DNA from 4 places in the Streptomyces sp. NBC_00090 genome. Region 2 is predicted to be linked to each of the others. Evidence: riboswitches for the same ligand, from Rfam matches in the RefSeq annotation. Region 2 holds a riboswitch; each other region holds the start of a gene.
What was found. A riboswitch is a leader RNA that binds a small molecule or an ion and turns the genes downstream of it on or off. The one in region 2 is predicted to bind cyclic di-AMP.
Positions count from the first base shown of each region.

Region 1 (6,930 bases), 2.6 Mb from region 2:
AGCTGCTGCACGAGGTGCGCGGCCGCGGACTGATGATCGGGATCGAGTTCGGCCGGCCGACCTCGCTGGGGCTGCGCGGCCGCTGGGCGATGCTCCAGGCGGCCCGCAAGGGCCTCTTCGCCCAGATGGTCGTCGTGCCGCTGCTCCAGCGCCACCGGATCCTCACCCAGGTCTCCGGGGACCATATGGAGGTGATCAAGCTGATCCCGCCGCTGGTCATCGACGAGGCCGATGTGGACCGGTTCGTCACCGCCTTCACGGCGGTCATGGACGAGGCCCACGGCGGCGGCGGCCTGATGTGGGACTTCGGGAGGACACTGGTGAAGCAGTCCGTGGCGCAGCGCTGAGCGCATCGGTACGTGACTGACGGTGGCGTCGCCGCGTACCCGCCGGAGGTTTTGCCTCTGAGGCAAGAAACTTGCCTCAGAGGCACGATCCTGGCGGAATGGACGCATGGACCACGTCCCCGGGGAAGCCTCCCCGGATCCCGCCACCCCCGGCGTCCTGCCCGACGTCGCCCCGCAGCTGCGGGCCCTGCGCCGCCGCCGGGGACTCACCCTGGAGGCCGCCGCCCAGCGGGCCGGTCTCTCGCCGGCCCATCTCTCCCGTCTGGAGACGGGGAACCGGCAGCCTTCGCTGCCGATGCTGCTCGCCCTCGCCCGCATCTACGGTACGACGGTCTCCGAGCTGCTCGGTGAGGCTCCTCCCGAGCACGACCCCGTCGTCCGGGCCGGCCGCTCCGAGCCCGTGGAGGCCGACGGCTGGGTCTACCGGCAGGCGGGCGGCGCCGGGCGCGCGCTCCAGTGCCTGCGCGTCCACGTGCCGTACGCCACCCGGGCCGACATCGTGCGCGTCCACCCCGGCGAGGAGTGGATCCACGTCCTGGAGGGGCGGGTGCGGCTCGCGCTCGGCGAGGCCGTGCACGTCCTCGATCCCGGGGACAGCGCGCACTTCGACTCGCTCACCCCGCACCGCATCGGCGCCGCCACGTCCGGCGGGGCCGAGCTGCTCTTCGTCCACACCCTGATGCAGAGCCCCGTCGCCGAGCTGTGCCTCGGCGACGGGACCCCGCACCGGCGCTGAACCTTCGTGGCCACTCCCACGGAGTGACTGTTCCTTCGGAAAGGACCGATATGTCCGAGAAGTCCGCACCGGTCACCGGCGAGGAGCGCGGTGAAGGCAAGTTCCCCAAGGGGCTCGTGCTCCGCCTCTTCGCCTACCTGGTCGCCGGCCACCTCTTCGCCGGCTTCCTCTACCTGCTGTTCATGCTCGGCGGGCAGAACCAGTAGGCGAAGGGGTGGACGGACCGGCGGGCGGGCGCGTGGGCGGGGCTACGCCTCGGCGAGCATGCGCTCCCGCAGCCGCTCGCGGGTCTCCGGGGTCAGCTTGAGCCCCTCCGTGAGGTAGGTCTCCACCGATCCCCAGGTCGCGTCGATCGTCTCGAACGCGGCCCGCAGATACTCCACCCGCGCGTCGAAGAGCGGGCTCAGCAGCTCCATCACCTCGGGCGACATCGCGTCCGGGGCGGTGGAGCTGCGGCGTACCTTGTACCGGCGGTGCGGGTCGTTCGACAGCACGTAGTCGGCCTCGATCGCCTCCCGCTCGACGCCGAGGGCGAGCAGGGTGACCGCGATGGAGAGACCGGCGCGGTCCTTGCCGGCCGCGCAGTGCATCAGGGCCGGGAGGCTCTCCTCGGCCATGGAGTGCAGGATCCGGCTGTGCTCCGAAGTCCGCTCGACCACCATTTTCCGGTACGAGTCGGACATACGGGTCGCCGCTTTGCCCTCGCCCAGGATCCCCCGCAGCTGCGCGATGTCACCGTCGCGCACCAGCTTCCAGAACTCCTTGCCGTCGGCCGGGTCATTGAGAGGTATGTGCACGTTCCGCACGCCGGGGAGCTCGACGTCCTCGCCCTCGACCTTCCGGTCGGCGTCGTTGCGGAAGTCGAAGACGGTGTGCAGGCCGAGTGAGGAGAGGAAGACGGCATCGCTCTCGGTGGCGTGGGCGAGGTGGCCGCTGCGGAAGAGGCGGCCGGGTCGCACGGCGCGCCCGTCCGTCGTCGGCAGGCCGCCCACGTCCCGGAAGTTCCGGACCTCCGCCAGCTCGGGTTCGTTCGCTTCGGTGGGCGGGGCCTGCGGCAGCTGCTGCGTCACGGATGCTCCTGGGTGTCGACGTTCGGGCGCCCGATGCGAGATCGGTTCCTGGGGCAATCATCCAGGCGGGACCGGTCGGGCGCACCCCCTCGGACGGTAATGGGTGATCTGTCCGAATTAGGGCCTTGTGTATAACGCGCCCTGTTTACGGGTGAGATGGCGTTCGGCGCGTGAGCAGGGTCATAGAGGTGACGGATCGTGGCCGGGAGCCCGGAGCAATTGCCGTACGGAAAAAGGAAATCGAAGGACCGTCATCCACGGAGGGTGACCGGAATTCCGGTGGAAAAGCGGAACGGGTAATGCCGGGGGAAATCAGTGGCTTGTCCGTGTCGAACCGCTCGTCTAGCGTCACCGTCAATCCGGTCGGACCGCCGAATCCTGCCACCGTCCGGAACCCGCACTCATCAAATGTGTGGCAGGAGCGGGGGACCCAGGAAGTACGCCGGTCCCGCGACGCAGGACGGCTCGGGGTGAAGCCGCGTGAGAACGCGGCCGGGCATCTCCAGTCCGAACCCGACAGCTCACCTCGTAGGCGCCGGAGAGGAATTCGCCATGCCCGCGAAGGGTAAGCACCGCCGTCCCAAGATCAACCCGATCACGCGTGGAATCGTCGCCGCCGGTACCGGAGGCGCAGTCGTCGCCCTCCCGCTCTTCGGTGCGACCGGCGCCCACGCCGCCGAGCAGGCCGCCCCGGCCGCCGTTCCCGCCCAGGCCGTCGCCGCCGCCGCCCAGGTGAAGGCCCCCGCCGCCCTTCGGGCCGCGCCCGCCGCCGCCGTGAAGGCCGCCCCGACGACGTACTCCGTCGTCCGCGGCGACTACCTGTCGAAGATCGCGGTCGAGCACCACCTCGCCGGTGGCTGGCAGAAGCTGTACGAGGACAACCGCCAGGTCGTCGGCGAGAACCCTTCGCTGATCCTGCCCGGCATGAAGCTCACCCTCGGCGCCAAGAGCACCGCCAAGGCCTCCGCCCCGAAGGCCGCCCACAAGCGCGTCGCGCCCAAGGCCGCCGCCCCGAAGGCCGCTCCGAAGGCCGAGTCGGAGAGCGGCTCGTCGCAGGCCTCCGGCGAGGAGACCCGCGCCTCCCGCGGCACCGAGCGCGACTCCGCCCCGGCCGCCACCGCCGCGCAGCCGGACGCCTCGACCTCCGCGCAGTCGGACGCCTCGACCTCCTCGCAGCCGGACGCCTCGACCTCCGCGCAGTCGGACGCCTCGACCTCCTCGCAGTCCACCGGTTCCTCCTCCGGCTGGGTCGCCCCCGTCGACGGCGGCATCTCCACCCCGTACCGCGCCTCCGGCTCCATGTGGTCCTCCGGCTACCACACGGGTGTCGACTTCATCGCCTCCTCCGGTACGACCGTCCGCGCCGTGGGCGCCGGCACCGTCGTCTCGGCCGGCTGGAGCGGCGCCTACGGCAACGAGGTCGTCATCCAGCACTCCGACGGCAGCTACTCGCAGTACGCGCACCTCTCCTCCCTCTCCGTCTCGTCCGGCCAGTCGGTCAGCGGCGGCCAGCAGATCGGCCTCTCCGGCTCGACCGGCAACTCCACCGGCCCGCACCTGCACTTCGAGATCCGCACCTCGCCGAACTACGGCGCCGACATCGACCCGCTCGCGTACCTGCGCCAGCACGGCGTCTCCATCTGACGCGGTCGCACAGCTGGCGGCCCGGCACCCCTGTGCCGGGCCGCCAGTGTGTTCCTGACATATTCGGGAGCGTATTCCGGCTTGGTGGAATCTTTATCGGTGGCATATCTCACCCGCCGTCAACCCTTCCTTACGGTCGCGTAGGTCACATCCGAAAGGGAAGGATGTGCTCCCGTGGCAGACGATTCGAGATCAAGAGACAAGAACGCATTCGGGTCGTACGCGGCGATCGGTGACAGCTTCACCGAGGGCGTCGGAGACCCCGGACCCGACGGGACGTACGTCGGCTGGGCGGACCGCTTCGCGGTGCTGCTCGCCGACCAGCTGCCGGAGCACGACGCCTTCCGCTACGCCAACCTGGCCGTACGCGGGCGCCTGCTCGACCAGATCGTGGCGGAACAGGTCCCCCGGGCGAAGGAACTCGCCCCCGACCTGGTGACCTTCTGTGCCGGCGGCAACGACATCATCCGGCCCGGCACCGACCCCGACGACGTGGCCGAGCGCTTCGAGCGCGCCGTCGCGGACCTGACCTCCGCCGTCGGCACCGTCATGGTGACCACCGGCTTCGACACCCGTGACATCCCCGTGCTCCGACACCTGCGCGGGAAGATCGCCACCTACACCGCCCACGTCCGGTCCATCGCGGACCGCTACGACTGCCCGGTCCTCGACCTGTGGTCCCTCAAGTCCGTGCAGGACCTGCGGGCCTGGGACGACGACCGGCTGCACCTCTCGCCCGACGGCCACACCCGGGTCGCCCTGCGCGCCGCCCAGGTCCTCGGCCTGCCCGTGCCCGCCGACCCGGACCAGTCGTGGCCGCCGCGCCCCCCGCGCGGCACGCTGGAGGTGCGGCGCGACGACATCCACTGGGCCAAGGAGTACCTCGTGCCCTGGATCGGGCGCAGGCTGCGTGGCGAGAGCTCGGGCGACCACGTCGAGGCGAAGCGCCCCGACCTCATGCCCCTGTAGCTCCGGGAAGTGCGACGACGCCGGCCGGGATCCGCTCCAGGACCCCGCCGGCGAACACGTCGTACAGCGGCAGCGTCTCCAGGTGGACGTAGCCGATGTGGCAGTCGCAGACGGCGAGCGGGCAGGCCCGGGGGCGGAGCGCGGCGCGGTACGAGCCGTCGTACAGGTTGCCCAGCTCGGCCTTGACGAAGTGGCAGCGCCGGACCGTCCCCTCGCCGTCCACCGAGATCACCGACTCGCCGGTACGGCACGGCAGCCCCGCCGAGCGGTGCGGCCGCCGACTGTAGGGGAAGAGCGGATCGATCCCGGTCCACTCCTCGGCCTCCGCGTCCGTGTACGTGTGGCCCTCGGCCGCGTTCACCCAGAGGTAGACGTGCGGCGGAAGGGCGGCGCGCAGCCGGCGGGCGTCCTCCCGGTGCTCGGGCAGGCCGACCACGCCCACGCTGAACCTGACGCCCCGGTCCGCCAGCTCACGGCACTTGCCGAGGAAGCGCTCGTACGGAGTCTGGCCCGGGTGGTACGTGCACCAGAGGGCCACGCTCTCCGGGTCCGCCTCCGCCAGCCAGTCGGTCCGGCAGCTCAGATTGGTCTGGATCGCCACCCGCTCGACGTGCGGCAGCCGCGAAAGATCGACCAGCGCCCGCCGGTACCAGGAGCGCACCAGGCCCTCGCCCCACGGGGTGAAGAGGATCCGCAGCCGGTCGCCGGTCTGCTCGGCCGCCCACCCGGTGAACCGTTCGAGCGCGGCCCGGTCCGCGCGCAACTGCTCCCCGCTGTCCCGGCGCTTCGCGAAGGGACAGTAGGGGCAGTCGTAGTCGCAGGAGGCGAGCGGCCCGCGGTAGAGCAGTGTCAGGTCCATGTCCGCCCTACTTCGGCTCGTACGCGGCCATGGCCGCCCGCACCTCGGGCGAGAACAGCTCCGGGCCGAGCCCGTCCGAGTGCGCGAGCCCCTCGGGCGAGAGGCGGAGCAGCCCCTCGGGCGCGTCCCCGTCGAGCCAGCCGAAGGCCTCGAAGCGGGCCAGCTCCGCCGGGAAGTCCGCGAACGGCGAGGAGCCGAACCGCTCCTCGTACCCGGCGGCCTCCATCCCCTCGGCCTGGAGCAGCGACTGGAGCAGATGGCGGCGACGGGCCTCCCCGGCGTCCACCCACCGGCCCACCTCGGCCCGCGAGAAGTCCTCGGTCTCCGTGTAGGCGTCGATGATCGAACGGATCTCCCGCATGTCGACCGCGTAGTCGAAGGAGTAGTGGAGGGCCGAGGTGTACGAGCGCGCCCCGCACCCCAGACCGATCATCCCGTCCGTCTGGCAGGCGTAGTCGTCCGGGCCGAGGGGCGCGGCGTCCGTCCGCCGGAACATCCGCATCGACACCTGCTCGTAGCCCTGGGCGCGGAGGTGGTCCCGGCCGTACCGGTAGAGGCGCAGCCGCTGCTCGTCCCACTCCCGGTCGGCGGCCGGGGAGATCCGGCCGAGGCCGGTGAGCGGCCGGACGTACAGCGGGTAGAGGTACAGCTCCTCGGGGCGCCAGGCGAGCGCCGCGTCCAGCGAGGCTCGCCAGGACCGCTCGGTCTGTCCGTCGATCCCGTAGATGAGGTCGATGTTGAGCACCGGCACGCCGGTGTCCCGGATCCGGCCGAGCGCGGCCTCGACGTCCGCGCGGCGCTGCGGACGGACGGCCGCCCGCGCCTCCGCCTCCACGAAGCTCTGCACCCCGATGCTGAGGCGGGTCGCGCCCCGCTCGGCGAGGAGCGCGAGCCGGTCGGCGGTCGCGGTCGCGGGCGAGGTCTCGACCGAGAGCGGCACCGCCCGCAGATCGACCCCCGTCCGCTTCTCGGCGATGTCGCACAGCCGCTCCAGCTCGGCGGCGGTGAGGAAGGTGGGCGTGCCGCCGCCGAACGCCGCCGTGGCGAACCGCACCGGAGCGCTGTCCCCGAGTGCGTCGCGGACCGCCGCGGCCTGGCGGTCGAGGGCGTCGAGGTAGCGGGTGGTCAGCTCGTCGGGGGCGCCGATCCGGGTGAAGAGATTGCAGAAGCCGCAGCGGACCTCGCAGAACGGTATGTGCGCGTAGAGGGAGAGCGCGTCCTTCGGCTCCTCCGCCCAGAGCGCGCCGAGGGAGGGCGGGGCGGGGAGCGCGCGGTACGCCGTCTTGTGCGGATAGGCGTAGACGT
Region 1 covers NZ_CP108224.1:7,421,015-7,427,944, forward strand. The annotation lists gene OG361_RS33100 (aspartate aminotransferase family protein) at 1-347, shown strand, start outside; gene OG361_RS33105 (helix-turn-helix domain-containing protein) at 454-1,083, shown strand; gene OG361_RS33110 (DUF6126 family protein) at 1,134-1,289, shown strand; gene OG361_RS33115 (tyrosine-protein phosphatase) at 1,332-2,153, opposite strand; cyclic di-AMP (ydaO/yuaA leader) riboswitch at 2,546-2,701, shown strand; gene OG361_RS33120 (peptidoglycan DD-metalloendopeptidase family protein) at 2,706-3,797, shown strand; gene OG361_RS33125 (SGNH/GDSL hydrolase family protein) at 3,972-4,766, shown strand; gene OG361_RS33130 (STM4011 family radical SAM protein) at 4,753-5,625, opposite strand; gene OG361_RS33135 (STM4012 family radical SAM protein) at 5,633-6,930, opposite strand, start outside.
Region 1: another riboswitch for cyclic di-AMP. It lies ahead of OG361_RS33120 (peptidoglycan DD-metalloendopeptidase family protein); the one in region 2 lies ahead of OG361_RS21480 (M23 family metallopeptidase).

Region 2 (6,930 bases):
ACCGACTCGTCGTCGAAGTGCGTGTAGTACAGGTCGATGTGGTCGGTGCCGAGGCGGCGCAGCGACTCCTCCACGGCGGCCTTGATGGTGGTGGCGGAGAGCCCCTTGAAGTGGGGGTGGGCGCCGACCTTGGTGGCGACGACGATGTCGGCGCGGTTGCCGCGGGAGGCGAGCCAGCGGCCGATGACGGTCTCGGACTCGCCGCCCTCGTTGCCCTCGGCCCAGGCGGAGTACATGTCCGCGGTGTCGACGAAGTTGCCGCCGGCGGCGGCGTAGGCGTCGAGGACGGCGAAGGACTGCGCCTCGTCGGCGGTCCAGCCGAAGACGTTGCCGCCCAGGGCGAGCGGGAAGACGTGCAGGTCGGAAGAGCCCAGCGTGCGGAGAGAAGTCATGGGCTGATCAACCCTCCGCGCCGCCGGGCCTATTCCGTTCCGTGGGAACCGGCTCCGTGCGGAGCCGGACCCGGGGGGATCAGATCGACAGGCCCTTGGAGCGGAGCCAGGCCGCCGGGTCGATGCCGTCGCCGCCCGCGGTGTGGACCTCCATGTGGAGGTGGGCGCCCGTGACGTTGCCGGTGGCGCCGACGCGGCCGATCGTCTCGCCGGTGGTCACGGTCTGGCCGGCGCTGACGGTCATGGAGGAGAGGTGGGCGTACCAGATCTCGGTGCCGTCCTCCATCTCCAGGACGACCCGGTAGCCGTACGAGCCGGACCAGCCCGCCGACTTGACGGTGCCGCTGTGGACCGCCTTGAGCGGGGTGCCCGTGGGGGCGGCGAAGTCGAGACCGGTGTGGTAGCCGGAGGACCACATCGAGCCGGACTGCATGTAGGTGGCGCTGATGCTGTACGAGGAGAGGGGCATCGAGTAGCTGGCGGCGAGCTGGGCGAGGCGCTCGGCCTCCGCCTTCTCCGCGGCCACCCGCTCGGCCTCCGCCTTGGCTTCCGCCTCGGCCTTCGCCTTCGCCTCGGCGGCCGCCTTCTCCGCCGCCGCCTCCGCGGCTTCGGCCTTGGCCTCCGCCTCGGCGGCCGCCTTCTCCGCCGCCGCCTTCTCCGCGGCGGCCATCTCGGCGGCGTCCGCGGAGGCCTGCTGCTGCTCGGCCTGCTGGAGGATGCGGGCGCGCAGGACCTCGCCCGCGTCGACGGCGCGGGCCTCGGTCCGCTCGGCGGTCGCGGTCTGCTGCGTGTAGCCGGCCTGAGCGGCCCGGGTGGCGCCGCCGGTCGTCCGGTCGGCGGTGGCGTAGGTGGCGGCGGTGAGCGGGTTCGGGTTGCCGCCGGTCGCCTCGACCGTGCCCCGGTCCTGCTGGTCGCTGTCGTCGGCGAAGAACTCGCCCACGCCGGGGAGGTCCTTGGCCTCGGGGAGGTCGAGGTCCGGGAGGTCGGGGAGCGAGATCGCCACCGGCGGCTTCTCCTGCGCGGTGGCGAGGCCGCCCGCGCCGACGGCCGCGATGACGCCGACGCCGAGGACGGTGGAGGAGCGGGCGAAGTTGGAGCGCTGCTTGACGACCCGATGCCGGCCGCCGGAGCGGCTCTCGGCGCGGAGGGAGCCCTCGGTGGGGTTCCACTCGGTGTCCGGGGCGGCAGGACCCGCACCGCCACCGAAGGCATCGAAGGGGGCTTCGGGTGCGGGGGTGTTGGACGCCACGGAGGCGCGCTCCTTTCCTTCCTTCTCGCCTACCGGGTTAGCTGACGGGTTCGGAGCAGGAAGGTCTCCTACGGGCACGGTCGCACGAGTGCGAAGGGCCCGATTCACCCCAATTGGTGGTTCCCCGGTTCCTTTTCAGGATTCGGCGCGTGCGCACGGTGCCGCCTCTTGCGGCGGCTGAAACGACCGCGCTGCGTTATCGAACGTTAATAGACAGGGGGTCCCGATTCCAAGCCGTTCCTCTTGATCATTCATTGAATTGGTGGAGAATCGCCCGAGTTGACCCCCCTTCAGCAAGGACTGGTCAAACCCTCGAGATCTGACGTTATGTCAATTGTTATCGCAGTGACACCCCTCGACTACGCCTGGTGACCGGGCTCGCCCGGGGGCACCACGGGCATCGTCCGGCGCCGGTCCGGCTGCCCCGCCGCCGGCCTGCTCACCGCGAGCAGCGCCATGTCGTCCGTCGCCCCGCCACCCGTGTGCAGCCGTACGTCGTCCACCAGCACGTCGAGCAGTTCCTCGGGTCCCGGGAAGATCCGCCCGGCGAGGCGTGACGCCGGGTCGTAGAAGGCGCCCTCCGCGTTCCGCGCCTCCGAGAGGCCGTCGGTGTAGAAGAGGAGCGTCGCGCCCGGCGGGTACGGCCGCTCCTCCGCCCGGTCCGGCCACGCCGCCAGCTCGCCCATGCCGAGCGGCAGCGCCGGCTCCGCCGGATCCAGCACCTCCAGGCGCCCGTCCGCGTACAGCAGCAGCGGGGGCGGATGACCTCGGTTGACGACCCGTACGCTCCCGGCGCCCAGTCCCACGCCCTGTCCCGCACCCTGTCCCGCACCCGGTCCCGTGCCCGGTCCGCCGCCCGACGGCTCCCCCGATCCGGCGCGCGGGATCTCGGCCAGGACCGCCGTGGTGAACCCCTCGAAGGCGTCGAGCCCGTCCCGGCGGGTGCCCTCCCGGGCCAGCGCCCGCTCCAGCCGCTGCGCCACGCCCTCCAGACTCCGCTCCTGCTCGGCCGCCTCCCGGAACGCCCCGATCACGACGGCGACGGCCTCGACCGCCTCCATCCCCTTGCCCCGGACGTCCCCGACGACGAGCCGCACCCCGTACGGGGTGTCCTGTACGGCGAACAGGTCGCCGCCGATGAACGCGTCCGCCTGCGCCGCCTCGTACCGCGCCGCGCACTGCAGACCGCCGATCCGCTCGGCGGGCGTCGGCAGTACCGCCTTCTGCGCGGTCTCCGCGATGACCCGCGCCGAGGCCAGCCGCTCCCCGCTGCGCCGTACGACCCGGTTGACGAGCAGCGCCAGCGCGGCGACGGTCACGATGGTCAGCATCTCGGTGAGGGAGGGGACCTCCGCCAAGGTGCCGTTGTAGAGGCGCAACCCGACGGCGGCGAGGACTGCGGCGATCCCCGTGAGCAGGGTCGTGAGGGTGGAGAAGAACGGCGCGGCGATCAGCGGAGCGGCGGAGAAGAGCGGCGCGGCGGTGTACGAGGGCGGTGTCGACACGTCGAAGGCGACACCGCCCACGATGATCAGCGGAGGCAGCACACGGAGAAAGCTCCGGGCTCCTCCGTACGGGCGGCGGCCGTCACCGCCCCGCCGCCCACCGCCCGCTGCTCCTAAGGGGTGCCCCACCTGTGCTCTCCTGCCCCGGTCCGTAGCGGCCACGGTGTCCGTACCGCGCCCTCCCAGGGTCGCCGCGACCGCACCCGGCGGCGACCCCCACGGGGCCGACTGGCGGACGCCCGCACGGCGTACGCCAGTCGGCCGGAAGGACGCTCAGCCCGTCGTCCTCTCCGTCTCCGTCTCCGCCTCCGTCTCCGGAGCCGCCGTCGCGAGGCGTCCGCCGCGGGCGAGGAGGGCCACGGCCGCCGCGCACACCAGGCCCACCGCGCACAGCGCCAGCCACGGCACCGCCGACCACCCCGTGACGTCGAGCAGCGCGCCCGTCCCCAGGTTCCCGAGGGTGATCCCGATCCCGCAGACCGTGTTGTAGAGCCCGTAGTGGGTGGCCACCCACCGCCCCCGGGACAGGGCGACGACGGTGTCCATCTCGTACGGGTAGAGCACCGCGTTCGCCACGGCCAGGACAGCCGCGCAGAGCAGCAGCCCCGCCACGCCCCGGCCCAGGGCCGCCGGGACCAGGAAGGCCCCGCCCATCAGCGCGAGCCCGAGGACCAGGCACCGCTCGCGGTCGAGGCGGCGCCGGCACCAGGCCGTGATCCGCAGCTGCCCGGCGAGCGCGACCAGCGCCGAGACGACGAACAGCGCCGTCGTGAGCCCCGTGCCCTCCGCCGCGAGCGGCAGCGCCAGGTAGACCTGGAAGGACAGCACGTACGAGCCGGTCATCGCGAGCGAGAAGAGCCAGAAGGTGCGGTGGGAGAGGACCGTACGGAACTGCCCCCGCTCGCCCTTCCCCACCGAGGGGGCCGCCCCGCCCCTTACGGGCAGATGCCGGAGCTGTACAAGGGTCAGACCGGCGAACAGGACGGCCGCCACCACGCACGTGAGCCGGAACGACACCCCGGTGAGCGCCACCCCCACGAGCGGCCCGAGCAGGATGCCCGCCTGGTAGTACGCGTTGAACAGCGCGAAGGCCTGCACCCGCCGTTCCTCCCCGGCCTCCGCCGCGAGGCAGGCCCGCACGGCAGGGTTGAACAGCGCCCCCGCGAGCCCGGTCGCGAGCGAGGCGGCGATCAGCATCGGCAGCGACTGCGCGAAGGCGAGCGCCCCGAAGCCGACGGTCCGCAGCGCGCAGCCGGCCACGATCAGCGGCTTGAAGCCGAGCCGGTCGGCGAGCGCCCCGCCGACCAGGAACAGGCCCTGCTGGGAGAGGTTGCGGGCGCCGAGGACGAGACCGACCGACCAGGCCGCCATCCCGAGCCCGTCCGCGAGGTGCGCGGCCAGGTACGGCATCAGCATGTAGAAGCCGAGGTTGATGGTGAGCTGGTTGAGGAAGAGCAGCCGGACGGCCGGGTCGAAGGTACGGCTCTGCTTCCAGACGCCTCCCGCGGGAGGCGCCGCCGTGGCGCTCAACGCACCCGCTCCGCCCGGGCCCCGGGGCGGCCGTACCCGGGACCGCCATACCCAGGCCCATACCCAGGCCCGCCGTACCCAGGCGCGCCGTACCCAGGCCCGACGTACCCGGGCTCGCCGTACCCCGGCTCGCGGTCCAGGACCCTGCGGGTCCAGCCGACGACCGGTGTGTCCTCCTCGTACGCGGCCGGGTCCTCGCGCACCGGCCCGTCGAGGAGCCCGTGGGCCGCGCAGAACTCGTCGTTGAAGACCGTGTCGAAGTACCGCTGCGGCCCGTCGGGGAAGACGGCCGCGATCCTGGTCCCGCGCGGCCGGGTGCGGGCCAGCCACCCGGCGACCAGCGCGACCGCGCCCACGCTCCAGCCACCGGTGGCGAACTGACGCGAGGCCAGGCGGCGTGCCGCCCGTACCGCCTCCGCGGGGCCGACCCAGTGCACCTCGTCGAAGGCGCCGTGGTCCACGTTGGCCGGGTGGATGGAGGAGCCGAGCCCGCGCATCAGCCGCTCCCCCGCCGGCAGGCCGAAGACGGTGGAGTTGACCGAGTCGACGCCGACCAGCTCCAGGGCGGGGCTGCCGGTGGCGCGCAGCGCGCGGGAGATCCCGGCCGAGTGCCCTCCGGTGCCGACCGCGCAGACGAGGACGTCGATCCGGTCGAGCTGTTCGGACAGCTCGGCGGCGAGCCCGGTGTAGGCGTCGCAGTTGTCGGGGTTCCCGTACTGGTTGGGCCACCAGGCCCCGTCGAGATCCACCAGCAGCTCGGCGACCAGGTCCATCCTGGCCTGCTGCCAGCCGCCCCGCGGGCTGGGCTCGGCGGCGACGTGGACGCGCGCGCCGTGGGCGACGAGCATCCGCTCGACGATCGGTTCGAGACCGGGGTCGGTGACGACGTGGACCGGGTGGCCGTGGAGCACGCCCGCGAGGGCGAGCCCGAGACCGAGCGTCCCGGAGGTCGACTCGACGATCGGCGCGCCGGGCCGCAGCTCACCGCGGCGGCGGGCCTGCTCGACCATGTAGAGGGCGGCGCGGTCCTTGATGCCGCCGAAGTTGAAGCCTTCGAGCTTGGCCCAGTAGCCGTCGTCCGTCCAGAGGACGGGGGTGTTGCCGACGGTCTGCCGCCCGTCGCCGGGCAGCGTCTTGCCGAACAGGAGACTGTTCATGGGAGATACGTCCTTGAGGTGGTACGCCGAAAGGAGCCTGGTCGGGGAGGGCTGGAGCAGCCCTGGACCCGGCTCAGTTCCGGTCCACTCCGAGGGCGATCAGCAGGCGGCCCGGCTCGGGGCCGGGTCCCGCCCTGCCCCGGACGCAGCGCGCGCGGGGATCGGTGCGGAGGTCCGCCGCGTACGACGACAGGGTCACGGCCCCGCCGGCGTCCGGTGCGGCGAGCTGTGAGGCGGCGCCCTGCGCGGGGAGGTGGGCGTCGAAGGACCATGCCTCCCCCGACCGCTCGCAGCCGTGCGGCAGCGCGGGGGCGGAGACGGTCGTCGTGGTGCCGGAGGAGGGCAGCAGGTGCCCGTGCGCTCCGTGGCAGACGCTCGCCAGGAGGGCGAGGAGCGCGAGCAGGACGAGGACGGCGGGCGCCCGCCGTCGCACATCACTCACCCGCACGTAATCGTCACCCATGGTGCGCGTGAGACTACGGTGGGGTGTCACGCACCGGCAAAGCGACGGGCGCGGTTTTGGCCACCGTTTACTTCCGACTACTTCCGTGCGCTTCCGGCGGCGGTGACTACAGGTTCCGCTCCGCGTAGACCGCCATCGCGTCCCGGACGAGGAGCGCGGTGCCCTCGCCGTGCTTGTCGTAGTTCACGGTGAAGCGCGGGTCGTCGACGTACATGCGGCCGAGGCCGATCACGTACTCCTTGGTCGGGGTCGTGGTGGCCGACAGCCACGCGATCTGGCGCCGCGTGATCGCCTGCACCTCGTCGCTGTCGGCGGCCAGGCCGTCCCGTACCGCCTGCCCGAAGTCGCGGGCGATGCCGGCCTGCTCGTCCAGGAACGCCTTCTTCCCCTCCGCGTCGAGCGAGCGCCACCAGCGGTCGCCCTTCTCGTACGCCGCGCGGCCCCAGCGCTCGGTGACCTCCTCCTCGTACCGCGTGTGGTCGAAGCCGTCGAAGACTTCCTCTGCCATGAGCTCTTCTCCCTTCTCGGTCTTGTGGAGAGTGGTGCGGACGGCCTCGATCTGCCGGCCGATGCGCTCCCGCTCCTGCTCCAGGAGGAGCAGATGGGTGCGGAGCGCGGCGGACGGGTCGCGCTG
Region 2 covers NZ_CP108224.1:4,805,307-4,812,236, reverse strand. The annotation lists gene OG361_RS21485 (aldo/keto reductase) at 1-392, opposite strand, end outside; gene OG361_RS21480 (M23 family metallopeptidase) at 472-1,641, opposite strand; cyclic di-AMP (ydaO/yuaA leader) riboswitch at 1,653-1,799, opposite strand; gene OG361_RS21475 (PP2C family protein-serine/threonine phosphatase) at 2,001-3,275, opposite strand; gene OG361_RS21470 (MFS transporter) at 3,420-4,676, opposite strand; gene OG361_RS21465 (PLP-dependent cysteine synthase family protein) at 4,673-5,833, opposite strand; gene OG361_RS21460 (hypothetical protein) at 5,907-6,275, opposite strand; gene OG361_RS21455 (MerR family transcriptional regulator) at 6,403-6,930, opposite strand, start outside.

Region 3 (6,930 bases), 1.2 Mb from region 2:
CCTCGGTCTCGCCGGAGCGGTGGGACATCATGCACTTGAAGCCGTTGCGCTGGGCCAGCTCGACGGCGTCCAGGGTCTCGGTCAGCGAGCCGATCTGGTTGACCTTGACCAGGAGGGCGTTCGCGGTGCCCTCCTCGATGCCGCGGGCGAGGCGCTCCGGGTTGGTGACGAAGAGGTCGTCGCCGACGATCTGGACCTTGGCGCCCAGCTTGTCGGTGAGGACCTTCCAGCCCGCCCAGTCGTCCTCGTACAGCGGGTCCTCGATGGAGACCATCGGGTACGCGGAGACGAGCTCCTCGTAGTACTCGGTCATCTCGGCGGCCGAGCGGGACTTGCCCTCGAACTCGTACGCGCCGTCCTTGTAGAACTCGGACGCGGCGACGTCGAGCGCGAGCGCGACGTCGGTGCCCGGGGTGTAGCCGGCCTCCTTGATGGCCTCGATGATGAGGTCCAGGGCGGCGCGGTTCGACTCCAGGTTCGGGGCGAAGCCGCCCTCGTCGCCGAGGCCGGTGGAGAGGCCCTTGCGCTTCAGCACGCCCTTGAGCGTGTGGTAGATCTCCGCACCCCAGCGAAGGGCCTCGGAGAAGGACTCCGCGCCGATCGGGGCGATCATGAACTCCTGGATGTCCACGTTGGAGTCGGCGTGCGACCCACCGTTGAGGATGTTCATCATCGGAACGGGCAGCAGGTGCGCGTTCGGGCCGCCGAGGTAGCGGAAGAGCGGCAGGTCCGAGGCCTCGGAGGCGGCGTGGGCCACGGCGAGCGAGACGCCGAGGATGGCGTTGGCGCCGAGCGAGCCCTTGTTCTCGGTGGCGTCCAGGTCGAACATGGCCTGGTCGATCAGGCGCTGCTCGGTGGCGTCGTAGCCGACGAGCTCCGGGCCGATCTGCTCGATGACGGCGAGGACGGCCTTCTCGACACCCTTGCCGAGGTAGCGGTTGGGGTCACCGTCGCGAAGCTCGATGGCCTCGAACGCACCGGTGGAGGCACCGGACGGAACAGCAGCACGACCGGTGCTGCCGTCGTCGAGGCCGACCTCGACCTCGACCGTGGGGTTGCCTCGGGAGTCCAGGATTTCCCGGGCTACGACGACGTCGATGGACGGCACGAGCATCTCCTTCTGGGATGTGACGCTGGATGTGACGCAAGGTCGGTGCAGGGTCGCTTGGCCTTGCGACAAGAGCCTAACCGGCTCCGGGGCTCCGGTCGGCCGTGCGCCCGCCCCCTGGGACGAAAAAGGACCCAAGGGCATGCATGTCGGGACGAAGGGCCCCAGATCTACTGGACGGTAACCGTCAGGTCCCGGCCTCTTCCCCTCTTCTACGACTTCTCCGGCTCCGGGAAACGGCTCCGGGAACGACTCCGAGAAGCGGCCCCGGAAACGGCTCCGGGAAACGCGGAACCCCGGTCCGGCGCGCACGGGGGAAGGGCGCGCCGGACCGGGGTGGTCACCGCGGGAGGGTCGTGGGGGCCGCGTGAGCCGCCGGACTCAGGCGGACCGCCGGGCTCACTTGAGGTGGAGCTGCTGGCCCGGGTAGATGAGGTCGGCGTTGTCGACGACGTCCTTGTTCAGCTCGAAGAGCTTGGCCCAGCCGCCGCTGACGCCCTGCGCCTGAGCGATCTTGCTGAGGGTGTCGCCGGCCTTCACCTTGTACTCGCCGTCACCCTTCTCGACCGTCTTGCCGGTCGGGGTGGTGACGGTCTTCTTGGCGGCCTTCGGCGCGGCCTGCTGCTTCGGGGCCTGGCGCTGCTCGCTGCGGGTGGTCGGCTGCTCGGCCTTCCGCTCCGGGCGCGGCTGCTGGGTCTGGGCAGGCTGCTGCGTCTGCTGCTGCGGCGCGCTCTCGGCGGCGCCGCCGTCGTACGAGGCGCTGGAGAGGCCCACGCCACAGCTCGGCCAGGCACCCTTGCCCTGGCCCGCGAGGACCTTCTCGGCGATGGCGATCTGCTGGGACTTCGACGCCTGGTTGGCGGTCGAGGCGTAGGCGGTGCCGCCGTACGCGGCCCAGGTGGAGGCCGAGAACTGCAGGCCGCCGTAGTAGCCGTTGCCCGTGTTGATGGACCAGTTGCCGCCGGACTCGCACTGGGCGACACGGTCCCACTCGGAGGCCGTGGCGGCCGAGGCGGTGCCCGCGGTCATCAGCGGGGCGGCCACGGCGACACCGGTGACGCCGACGAGCGTGACGACCTGGGTGGCCTTGGAGGGACGGCGGTGTTTGCCCTTGCCGGAAAACAGCATGGAGATTCTCCTCACCGACGCCTACGAGGTGAGCTGTCGGGTTCGGGCCAATGAGTGCCCGGCCGCGTGTCCTAGCACGCGACTTAACCCCAAGCCGATCGTCGGCCGTCTGTCTCAACGGCCGGGGCCGGCACTTACCTTGGGTCCCCCGCTCCTGCCTACGGCGCTTACGCGACGACTGTTCCCATCGGCCGACGGCAGGATTCGGCGTTTCGGTCGACGGGGCCCGCGGTGGCGAGCGGTTACGACCGTAGACACAGACCCACCGGAAGTTCAAAGAGGCGTATTGCGGAAATATCGCCCCTACTTGCCTTCCGGCGGGGAGTGTTTACGCAGGTGGGAGGTGACAGAAGCAGAGTTCTCGGACGTGACACGCCAGTTGGGGCGAAGAGACCCATGTCTCACTTGCCCAGAACCGGACATTCACCCCCGAACTACTCGGCCTTCCCTTCCGAATCGACCGTCAGGTCGAGGCTCTGACCAGGGAGGATGAGATCCGGATCGGCGCCCACGGCACCGCGGTTGGCGTCATAGAGGGCGCTCCAGCCGCCGGGGAGTTCGTTCTGCTGGGCGATTTCGGTCAGGTTGTCGCCCGGCCGCACGGTGTAGACACCCGAAGTGTCCTGACTGTCCGTTGCGCCCGAATTCTTCGCTTCGTCAGTCGTCGATGTTGCGGCGGGGCTTTCCGCCAGCTTGTCCGTCGATGAAGCGTGTCTACCTGATTCAGCCGAAGTGTCCGTCTTGCCGGTTTCCTCCGGAGCTGCCTCACCCCGGTGCTTGCCACTTCCGGGCGTGGCCGACGAAGTGTCACCCGTCGACGTATCGGGCGATCCGGGCGTAAGGGACGCATCGGGCGCGGCCGGGGTGGTCGGCGTCGTCGGGGCGATCGACGTACCCGGGGTACCGGGGGTCCCCGGGGTGCCCGGAGTGCCCGGAGTGGTCGGCGTCACCGGAGCGGTCGGGCTGACCGGCGTGGCGGGTGCGGCGGGGGTGATCGAGGCGGCGGGCGCCTTGGACGCCTCGCCGGAGGCGCCCGAACCGGCCGACGTGGCGGTCCCGGCCTTCTTGGCGGCCGCGGAGGTCTCCGCGGGCGCGGCCGGGACGCCGGCGGTCCGGTTCGACTCCGCCACGGGCCCGGTGGGCGCCGTCGTGGCGGTGGCCGGGCCGGGGTCCACCCCGGTGGCCCTGCCGTCGTTCTTCAGGCCGGCGATCGGCGCGCAGGTGGCCCAGTCGGTGCCGCCCCTGGCGAGCGCCTTCTCGGCGACCACGATCTGCTGGGCGCGGCTGGCCAGGTCGGCGCTGGGCGCGTACGCCAGGCCGCCGTTCCGCTCCCAGCTGTCCTGGGTGAACTGGAGGCCGCCGTACATGCCGTTGCCGAAGTTGGCACTCCACTGGCCGCCGGACTCGCACTCGGCGACCCGGTCCCAGGTGGCCGCGTCGGCGGCGGAGGCGGATCCGGCGGCGAGCAACGGCAGCGCCAGGGCGGATCCGGTCACTCCCGCGGCGACGACGATGGCGGGGGCCTGACGGGGGCGACGGTGTCGTCCGTTCCCGGAGCGCATAGGGAGGCCTTTCGCGTGACGGCTGAGACTGCCGGGAAACGTAGCGGCATTCGAACGCTCGTCACAAGTCGATGGACCCCCGATCACGTGAAGATCACATTTCTGACGTACCGTCAGCTCACTGCACCCGTACGGAAGGGGAGAATTCCACCGGAAGCGTGCGCAATCCCCGCATGATGAGTCCTCCGCGCCACCGGAGTTCGGCCGGATCGGCCGCAAGTCGCAGGTCCGGCAGGCGAGTCAGCAGGGTCGTCAGCGCCGCCTGCCCCTCCAGACGGGCGAGCGGCGCCCCGAGGCAGTAGTGGATGCCGTGCCCGTACCCGAGGTGCTGGTTGTCGCGCCGGGAGAGGTCGAGCGTGTCCGGGTCCGCGAACCGCGCCGGGTCCCGGTTCGCCGCCGCGAGCACGACGAGCACCGGGTCGCCCGCCGGGATCTCCTGCCCGCCGATGGTCAGCGCCTGCGTCGCGTACCGCCAGGTGGCCATCTCCACCGGCCCGTCGTACCGCAGCAGCTCCTCGACACCCGTCTCCAGGAGCCCGGTCTCCCCGGCGGCGATCGAGGCCTGGAGCCGCTCCCGCTGCTCGGGATGGCGCAGCAGCTGGTACACCCCGTTCCCGATGAGGTTCACGGTCGTCTCGAAACCGGCGAAGAGAATGATGAAGGCCATGGCGGCGGCCTCGTTCTCGGTGAGGTGCTCCCCGTGGTCGGAGGCCCTGATGAGCCCCGAGATGAGGTCCTCGCCGGGCTCCTCGCGCTTGCGGTGGATCAGCTCCGCGAGATAGCCGCGCATCTTCTTCACCGACCGGGCGACCCCGCCGCGCGGCCCGCCGCCGTGCCGGATCATCATCCCGGCCCAGTCCCTGAAGTCGTCCTGGTCCTCCGGCGGCACGCCGAGCAGGTCGCAGATCGCGTAGATGGGGAGCGGGAAGGCGAACTCGTGGATGAGGTCGGCGCTCCCCTTCTCCACGAAGTCGTCCATGAGCCGGTCGGTCAGCTCCTGCACGCGCGGCGCGAACTCCGCGACCCGGCGCGGGGTGAACGCCTTCGACACCAGCCGCCGCAGCCGGGTGTGGTCGGGCGGGTCGATGTTGAGCAGATGCGTCATCAGCTCGGCCTTGCGCTCCCCCGGGATGCCCGTCTTCCCCTTCGCGTGCGGGGACTCGTCGTGGTGCGCCGGGTTCTTGGAAAGCCGCTGGTCGGCGAGGGCCTGGCGGGCGTCCGCGTACCGGGTCACGAGCCAGGCCTCGACCCCGCTGGGCAACTTCGTCCGGTGCACGGGCGCGTGCTCCCGCAGCCAGGCGTAGGCGGGATACGGATCGCTGGCGAACTCCCAGGTGAAGAGCTCGGGGGCGGGGGTAGTGCTCACCCCCCGACCGTACAGGGCGGCCTCGGAGGGGCATTCGTGGAGATCCTGTGATCAAGTGGTGCCCGACGTGCCCTAGATTCTTGTCAGTGGATCCCCAGCTGATCAGAAGTACGTTCGCGATCGTCGAGAGACGGGCGGAGCACGCCGTCACCTTCTTCTACTCGCACCTCTTCTGGAACAACCCCGGTGTACGCGAGCTCTTCCCCGAGGACATGGTCCCCCAGCGGGACCGGCTCTTCGCCGCGCTCACCCATGTGGTGACCCACCTGGAGGATCCCGGTCTCGCCGGCTACCTCGGGCACCTGGGCCGCGACCACCGCAAGTTCCTGGCCTCGCCCGCGCTGTACGCCGCCGTCGGGGAGAGCCTGATCGCCGCCTTCGCGCACGCGGCCGGCTCCGCCTGGAACATCGAGGCGGAGAAGGCCTGGACCGAGGCGTACGGGACGGTGGCCGAGCTGATGCTCGCCGGCGCCGACGAGGCCGCCGGCACCGGCGAACCGGCCTGGTGGGACGCGGACGTCGTCCGGCACGAGCGGTACGGCGACGGCCTGGCCGTACTGACCCTGCGGCCCCGGCGGCCCTTCCCGTACGTCCCCGGGCAGTACGCCGGCGTCAGTTCGCTGCGCGTCCCGCGCGTCTGGCGCACCTACTCCCTCGCGAACGCGCCCCGCGAGGACGGCACCATCGACCTCCATGTGAGCCGGATCCCCGGCGGCGCGATGAGCACGGCGCTCGTCGACGAGACGGGTCCCGGCGAGACCCTGCGCCTCAGCGCCCCCGGCGGCGGGCTCACCGCGCGGACGCCGTCGGGCGGACTCCGCACGTATGTATGCGCGGGTACGGGCTGGGCGCCGGTGAAGGCGCTCCTGGAGGAGGCCGCGGCGGCGGAGCCGGAGCTGGCGGGCCGGCTGTTCGTCGTGGCGCGCACCAAGGAGTTCCTGTACGGGCGCGAGGAGGCCGAGCTCCTGAGGACACATCTGCCCGGACTGCGCGTCACCTACATCACCGCGGCCCCCGGCCGCCGGCGCGACCAGGCGACCGAGCGGCTCGTCCACGCGCTCCGGGCCTGCGAGCAGTGGCCCGCGCACGACGTCTACCTCGCGGGGCCGCCCGGCTTCCTGACGGAGGTCGTCGAGGCCTTGGAGGAGCTGGGCACCGACCCGGCCCGGATCCACCACGACACGCTCCCGGCCGTCAGCCGCTTCACGAGCCGCCCGAGCACCGCCGCCGAACGCCTCCTCGGCCAGCCCCAGCTCCGGTGGCACAACCCCGAGGCCCGCGTGCCACGAGAGCCGCGGGGAGCGTAGGAACCGCGGGGAGCGTAGGAACCCGCGCGAGGCACAGGGACCACACGAGCCGCCCGTGAGCGCCGTGAGCGCCGTGCGCGCGTCGTTACGAGGACAGCCCCTCGGCCGCGCGGATCGCGTCCCGGTACGTCCGGGCCGCCGCCCGCAGCGCCGCCTCCGGGTCCACCCCGGCCGCCTCCGCCCGTGCGGCGAGGCCGAGCAGCTCGTACCCGATGCCCTCCCCGTCCGGCGGGGTCACGTCGAGCCCCGCCGTCCGCACCCGGCCCGCCAGCTTCGCGGCGAGCGCGAGCCCCGGCTGCCCGAGCGGCACGCCGTCGGTCACGGACTCCCGCTGCTTCTCGACGGCCTTGGTCCGGAGCCAGTGGGCCTTGACCTCCTCCGGCGTCTCGGCGGTCGCGTCCCCGAAGACGTGCGGGTGCCGGTGGATCAGCTTCTCGACGATCGTCCCGGCGACGTCGT
Region 3 covers NZ_CP108224.1:3,643,528-3,650,457, forward strand. The annotation lists gene eno (phosphopyruvate hydratase) at 1-1,114, opposite strand, end outside; gene OG361_RS15955 (transglycosylase family protein) at 1,508-2,236, opposite strand; cyclic di-AMP (ydaO/yuaA leader) riboswitch at 2,240-2,456, opposite strand; gene OG361_RS15960 (transglycosylase family protein) at 2,671-3,732, opposite strand; gene OG361_RS15965 (cytochrome P450) at 3,917-5,164, opposite strand; gene OG361_RS15970 (globin domain-containing protein) at 5,251-6,471, shown strand; gene OG361_RS15975 (nucleoside triphosphate pyrophosphohydrolase) at 6,557-6,930, opposite strand, start outside.
Region 3: another riboswitch for cyclic di-AMP. It lies ahead of OG361_RS15955 (transglycosylase family protein); the one in region 2 lies ahead of OG361_RS21480 (M23 family metallopeptidase).

Region 4 (6,930 bases), 3.6 Mb from region 2:
CCGCCCGCCCCCTCCACGAGCACCAGGTCGTGCGAGGCGGCCAGCTCACGGGCCGCCTCGGCGACCTGACGCGGCCCGACGGGGGCGAGTCCGGCACGCCGGGCGGCCGTCCCCGGAGCCAGCGGCTCCGGGAAACGCCCCAGCTCGACGGAGGACGAGGCGCCCGAAAGGCGGACCACCTCGTCCGCGTCGCCCCTCTCGTCCGGCCCGACGCCGGTCTGCGCGGGCTTCAACACCGCGACCGACCGCCCGGTGGCCATGGCCACGGCGGCCACCGCCGCGGTCACGATCGTCTTGCCGATCTCCGTCCCCGTACCGGAGACCACCACGATTCCCACTGCTGTCCCTGTCCTTCCGTCCGTCCGGTCAGCCCGCCGCGGCGGCCGCGCGTACCGCCGCGCAGATCCGGGCCAGGTCCTCGTCGCCCGTCACGTAGGGCGGCATGGTGTAGATGAGGTCCCGGAACGGGCGCAGCCACACGCCCTCCCGGACCGCGGCCCGCGTCGCCGCCGCCATGTCGACGTCGTGGTCGAGCTGCACGACGCCGATCGCGCCGCACACGCGCACCTCGCGCACGCCCGGGACGTCGGAGAGGGGAGCGAGTCCCTCCCGCAGCCCCGCCTCGATCCGCTTGACGTCCACCGCCCAGTCCTGCGAGAGCAGCAGGTCGAGGGAGGCACAGGCCACCGCCGACGCCAGCGGGTTGCCCATGAAGGTCGGCCCGTGGGCGAGGACCGGGACCTCGCCCCGGGAGATGCCGTCGGCGACCCGGCTGGAGCAGAGCGTCGCCGCCATCGAGAGATAGCCGCCGGTCAGCGCCTTGCCCAGGCACATCACATCGGGGGAGACCCCCGCCTGGTCCGCGGCGAACAGGGTGCCGGTCCGCCCGAACCCGGTCGCGATCTCGTCGAAGACGAGCAGCACGTCGTGGGCGTCGCAGGCCTCCCGCAGCACCCGCAGGTACGCCGGGTCGTGGAACCGCATCCCGCCCGCGCCCTGCACCACCGGCTCCACGATCACCGCGGCGAGCTCGTCCGCGTGGCGGCCGATCTCGGTCCGCAGCAGCTCCGCGTACGACTCCTCGTACGCGGCCGGAGGCGCGTCGACGAACACCTGCCGCTGGAGGACGCCCGACCACAGCTCGTGCATCCCGCCCTGGGGATCGCACACGGACATCGGCTGCCAGGTGTCCCCGTGGTAGCCGCCGCGCCAGGTCAGCAGCCGCTGCTTGCCGGGCCGGCCCACCGAGCGCCAGTACTGGAGGCACATCTTGACCGCGACCTCGACGGCGACCGAACCGGAGTCGCTGAGGAAGACGTGCCGCAGCGGCTCCGGGGTGATCTCGACGAGCCGGGCGGCGAGCCGGACGGCCGGTTCGTGGGTGAGCCCGCCGAACATGACGTGGCTCATCCGGTCCAGCTGGCCGCGGACCGCCTCGTTGAGGACGGGGTGGTTGTAGCCGTGGATCGCCGACCACCACGAGGACATGCCGTCGATCAACTCGGCCTGTCCCTCGGCCGGTTCGGCGAGCCGGAGCCGCACACCGGACGCGGACGCGACGACCAGCGGGTCCGTACGGCCCGGCATGGGGCCGTACGGGTGCCAGACGTGCGCCCGGTCCAGGGCGAGGAGTTCGTCGTTACGCATTCGGCGCCAGGTCCGTGCCGGCACCCCGGCGGCGCACCGCCACCAGGTCGGTCCTGGCGGTGTTCGCCGCGGAGGCCGCCGGAGCAGCCTGGGCCGCCTCGGTCGCCTCCGCCGCCGGAACCTCCGCGGCCGGCTGCGCCGCGTGACCGCCGCAGGGACCGCAGCCGCCGCCGGAGTGCGAGCCGCAGCCCGCGCCCTCCGCCGGGGCCTGCGAGCCGCAGCCCGTGCCCTCGGCCGAGGCGTGCGAACCGCAGCCGCCGGCCGCGGCGGCGCCCGCCGCCGCGAGCGCGTCCGCCCGGTGCTGCGGCAGCGTCGTCGTGCCCGCGCCCTCCACCTCGAAGCCCGCGTCCGCGATCATGTCGAGGTCGGCCTGGCCGGCCTGGCCCTCGCTCGTCAGGTAGTCGCCGAGGAAGATCGAGTTCGCGATGTTCAGGGCCAGCGGCTGCATCGAGCGCAGGTGCACCTCACGGCCGCCGGCGATCCGCACCTCGACGTCGGGGCAGACGAACCGCACCATCGCGAGGATCCGCAGACAGCGCTGCGGGGTGAGGTTCCACTCCTTGGCGAGCGGCGTGCCCTCGAAGGGGATGAGGAAGTTGACGGGCACCGAGTCCGAGTCGAGGTCGCGCAGCGCGTACACGACGTCGACCAGGTCCTCGTCGGTCTCGCCCATGCCCGCGATCAGACCCGAGCAGGCCGACAGACCGGCGGCGTGCGCCTTCTGCACGGTGTCCACCCGGTCGGCGTAGGTGTGGGTCTTGGTGATCCCGCCGTACGTCGCCTCGGACGTGTTGAGGTTGTGGTTGTACGCGTCGGCGCCGGCCTCCCGCAGCCGCTCCGCCTGACCGTCCGAGAGCAGGCCGAGGCAGGCGCACACCTCGACGCCCTCGTTCTGTTCCTTGATCGCCTCGATGGTCCTGCCGACCCGCTCGACGTCCCGGTCCGTCGGACCGCGCCCGCTCGCCACCAGGCAGACCCGCTTGGCCCCGCCCGCGACACCCGCCGCGGCGGCCTGGGACGCCTCGTCCGGCTTCAGCCACGTGTACTTGAGGATCTCGGCCTTGGAGCCGAGGCGCTGCGAGCAGTACGAGCAGTCCTCCGGGCACAGCCCCGACTTCAGGTTGACGAGGTAGTTGAGCTTCACCCGCCGCCCGAACCACTGACGGCGCACCTTGCCGGCGGCCGCCACCACATCGAGCAGCTCGTCGTCGGAGGTCGCCAGTACGGCGAGCGCTTCTTCACGGGTCGGCAGCTCGCGCCGCAACCCCTTCTCCACCAGCGTGTTCAGCAGGTCCATAACCGTTGATCCTTGCCTACCGGCCACCCCCGGGCCAAGGAGGATCCGAACAAACGCCCCCGATAGAGGTGTGTGGATGACCACATCCCGACCTCGGCGCGCTGCGGTTAGGGTCTGTGCGCTGCCTACAAAAGGATCGCCGCATGCCACAGGCCGACGACGCCCGGGCCGAGGGCCCGCGCCGTACCGCGTTCGACTGGACCGACGCCGAGGCGCGCCGCCGGGCGGAGGCCGGCCTCGTCCGTACGCTGCGGCCCCGGGCGGCGGAGTCGGACCTGCTCGACCTGGCGAGCAACGACTACCTCGGCCTCACCCGCCGGCCGGAGGTCACCGAGGCGGCGGCCGAGTCGGCCAGGCGCTGGGGCGCGGGCGCCACCGGCTCGCGGCTCGTCACCGGAACGACCCGGCTGCACACCCGGCTCGAACGCGAGCTCGCCGAGTTCTGCGGCTTCGAGGCGGCCCTCGTCTTCTCCTCCGGTTACGCCGCCAACCTGGCCGCGCTCACGGCGCTCGGCGGCCGCGACTCCCTGATCGTCTCGGACGCCTCCAACCACGCCTCGATCGTGGACGGCTGCCGGCTCGCGCGCGCCGAGGCGGCCGTCGTCCCGCACGCCGACCCCGAGTCCGTACGCAAGACCCTGGAGGCACATCACGGGCGCCGGGCGCTCGTGGTCAGCGACTCCGTCTTCTCCGTCGACGGGGACAAGGCCCCGCTGCCGGAGCTCGCCGACGCCTGCCGCGCACACGGCGCCGGGCTCGTCGTCGACGACGCCCACGGTTTCGGCGTCCTCGGCGAGGGCGGCCGGGGCGCCCTGCACGAGGTGGGCCTGGCGGGCGACGAGGACGTGGTCGCCACCCTGACGCTCTCCAAGTCCCTGGGCAGCCAGGGCGGCGCCGTCCTGGGCCCGGCCCGGGTCGTCGAGCACCTGGTGAACGCGGCACGCACCTTCATCTTCGACACCGGGCTCGCCCCCGCCGCCGCGGGCGGCGCGCTCGCGAGCCTGCGCCTGATCGCGGCCGAACCGGCGCTCGCCGCACGGGCGCGAACCGTCGCCACCACCCTGTACGAGCTCCTCACGGCGGCCGGACTGACCGCAGCCCGGCCGGACGCGGCCGTCGTCTCGGTGCGCGCGCCCTCGCCCGAGGCGGCGCTGCGCTGGGCCGCGGACTGCCGCGAACAGGGCCTGGCGGTCGGGTGTTTCCGGCCCCCGTCCGTACCGGACGGCATCTCGCGGCTCCGTCTCACGGCCCGCGCCGACCTCACGGACACCGAGCTCGAACGGGCGGTGGGGACGATCCTGCGGACGGCACCCGCCGCCTGAGCGGGCGGCGGGGGCTCGCGGCCTGGCGGCCCCTCGGGACTTCGTGATCGAGGACGAGGGTGGTCAACGGCCCAAAAGCGTTCCCCGGCAGCAGAGTTCACCGCTTCGGGCGATAGATCCGCACATAGCGTGGTGGAACGCCGTCCGGGGCGGCACGATCGGTGGCACTCTGACGCGAAGCGCAATCCGGGGCGGTGTACCCGGTGGGAAAGGGACAGCGTCGCCATGGCAGACCATCAGGAAGCATCCGTCACGCTGCCGAGCGATCCCGCCTCGGTCCCCACGGCACGGAGGTACGTCGCGGACGTCCTGGTCGGTTGGGGGCTCGACGGCTCCGCGGAGACGGCGGACTCGATCCGGCTGATCGTCTCGGAGCTGGCCACCAACGCCGTCCAGCACACCTTCGGGCAGTCGCCCACCTTCACCGTCGACCTCCGCCTGGAGCGGGAGGAGCGGCTGCGCATCGGGGTCACCGACAGCCACCCCCGCTGGCCCCGTCGCCTTCCGGCGGCGGTCCAGCAGGACAACGGCCGCGGCATGGTCATCATCCGCGTGCTGGCGGCGGAGGCCGGTGGCCGTCTCTCGGTCACCCCGACCGAGGAGGGCGGCAAGACGGTCTGGATCACGCTCCCGTGGACCCCGGCCCCCGTGCCGGCGGGCTAGGCCTGCGTGCAGCTCCTGTGACGGCCGCGAGCCGTCGGCGACGCAGGCCGTGAACCGCCGGTCGAGTCGTGCGGCCGGGACGGTACGGCTTCGGTCGGCCGGGGTGCGGCGGCGCCACCACACACCCTGACCGGGCGTCAGCCCCGTGGTTCGTCAATCTCCGGGGCCCGTCAACCTCCGGGGTCCGTCAACCCCAGGGATCCCTCACCGACCGTGGCTCGTCATCGTCCGGGGGCCGTCATCGCCCGGGGGCCGTCACCGGACGCGGCCGTAGTAGACCTTCGACGACCAGATTCTGTCGAGCTTCACCCAGGAGCCCGTCTTGGGCGAGTGCCAGATCTTGCCGCTGCCGGCGTAGATGCCGACGTGGTAGACCCTCCCGCCCGAGTGGAAGAAGACCAGGTCCCCCTTCTGCCGGCTGGAGGCGGAGATGTGCCGGGTCTTGTTGTACTGCTGCTGCGCGGTGCGGGGCAGCGACTTGCCCGCCTGCTTGTAGGCGTAGAGCGTCAGACCGGAGCAGTCGAACCGGGTGGGTCCGGCGGCTCCGTACCGGTACGGAGATCCCTTCTTGGAGACGGCGATGCTCAGTGCCTTGTTCGCGTGTGTCGTCGCTGCCTGGGCCTCCGACGCCGTTCCTGGTGCGAACAGCGTGCCGCCGACGGCGGCGAGGGTGAGAGCCGAGACGGCTCCGGCCCGGGACAGCAGGGACGGGACATGCATCTGCGCGGTCATGCGCAACCCTTCGTCAGCCGCCTGTGAAGGATGACCTGTCGGGTTCGGGCAGGCGAAGATGCCCGGCCGCGGCTGCGGCTTCACCCCGAGGAACGACCCCGCTGCGCTAACAGCGTGAACGTCCCGTACTGCTCGGGTCCTCCACTCCTGCCGATCCAATCCTGTCGACCAGACGTCCGGGACAGCGGCAGGACTCGGCGTCCGCCCGGACCGCCCCGCCGCGGCGGCGGGGGCTTGTCGTCGTCACGGATCTTGACCCACGACATGGGCGAAAACCGAGCTGAAACGGCGATATGTGAGGCTCCTCACGACTGATCCGTTCGGGTGGACAGACAGCCTTTGCGATCTTCGGAGGTTTGGTCGACGAGCCTCGCACCAGCGGCGGAACGTTCGATTCCGCCAAATGCGTACATCTGTTGAGCAAGTCGCACGCTTCATCTGTCGACTCGTCGACTACGCCGAACGGGCGAGGGATTCTGCGGCGCGCGTCGGCCGTCCGGACCTCTACACGACACGCGGGAATGTCAACTCTCGCGACTCCGGGGGACGGTGACGCGGTCCGCCCGGCGCTCCCCGTCCAACACCCTTAGGGCACGCGCCAATGTGTCCGCGTGCACCTCGCTCTCACCCCGCATATGCATGAGCGTCAGAGCCTCGCGCAGCGCCTCCGCGCGCCCCACCAGGGCCTGAGCCGCACGCAACGCCCCATAGGTATGCGTACCCCTGGATGGATTGATCTTCCCAAGGAGGTCGATGACTTCGAGGTACGCGTCGACGAGTTCGCCCTCGGCGCGCGTCAGGGCGGGCAGCGGCGGCAGCTCGGGGACCACGGCCGGCTCACCCGGCCGAACCGCCGGCGGCGGCGCGCCGGCTCGCGACCACGTGGTCCGCCAGGCCGTACGCGACGGCCGCCGGCGCGTCCAGGACGGTCAGGCGGTCGATGTCGGCGTCGATCCGCTCCGGGTCCTGCCCGGTGTGTTCGACGAGCATCCCGGTGACCAGCGCCCGCAGACGCAGCATCTCGCGCGCATGGAGGTCGAGGTCGCTCGGCTGCCCCTGGAGGGGTTCGTCCAGGTTCGGCTGCTGGAGCGTGATCCGGGCGCCCGGGAGGATCAGGCGCTTGCCCGGGGCGCCGGCCGCGAACAGTACGGCCGCGGTGGACACGGCCTGGCCCAGGCAGGTGGTCTCCACGTCGCAGGCGAGCGTCCGCATCGTGTCGTAGATCGCGGTCATGGCGCTGATGGAGCCGCCGGGGGAGTTGATGTAGAG
Region 4 covers NZ_CP108224.1:1,211,668-1,218,597, reverse strand. The annotation lists gene bioD (dethiobiotin synthase) at 1-338, opposite strand, end outside; gene OG361_RS05270 (adenosylmethionine--8-amino-7-oxononanoate transaminase) at 367-1,647, opposite strand; gene bioB (biotin synthase BioB) at 1,640-2,944, opposite strand; gene OG361_RS05260 (8-amino-7-oxononanoate synthase) at 3,088-4,266, shown strand; gene OG361_RS05255 (ATP-binding protein) at 4,492-4,929, shown strand; gene OG361_RS05250 (C40 family peptidase) at 5,185-5,661, opposite strand; cyclic di-AMP (ydaO/yuaA leader) riboswitch at 5,665-5,871, opposite strand; gene OG361_RS05245 (hypothetical protein) at 6,186-6,491, opposite strand; gene OG361_RS05240 (ClpP family protease) at 6,499-6,930, opposite strand, start outside.
Region 4: another riboswitch for cyclic di-AMP. It lies ahead of OG361_RS05250 (C40 family peptidase); the one in region 2 lies ahead of OG361_RS21480 (M23 family metallopeptidase).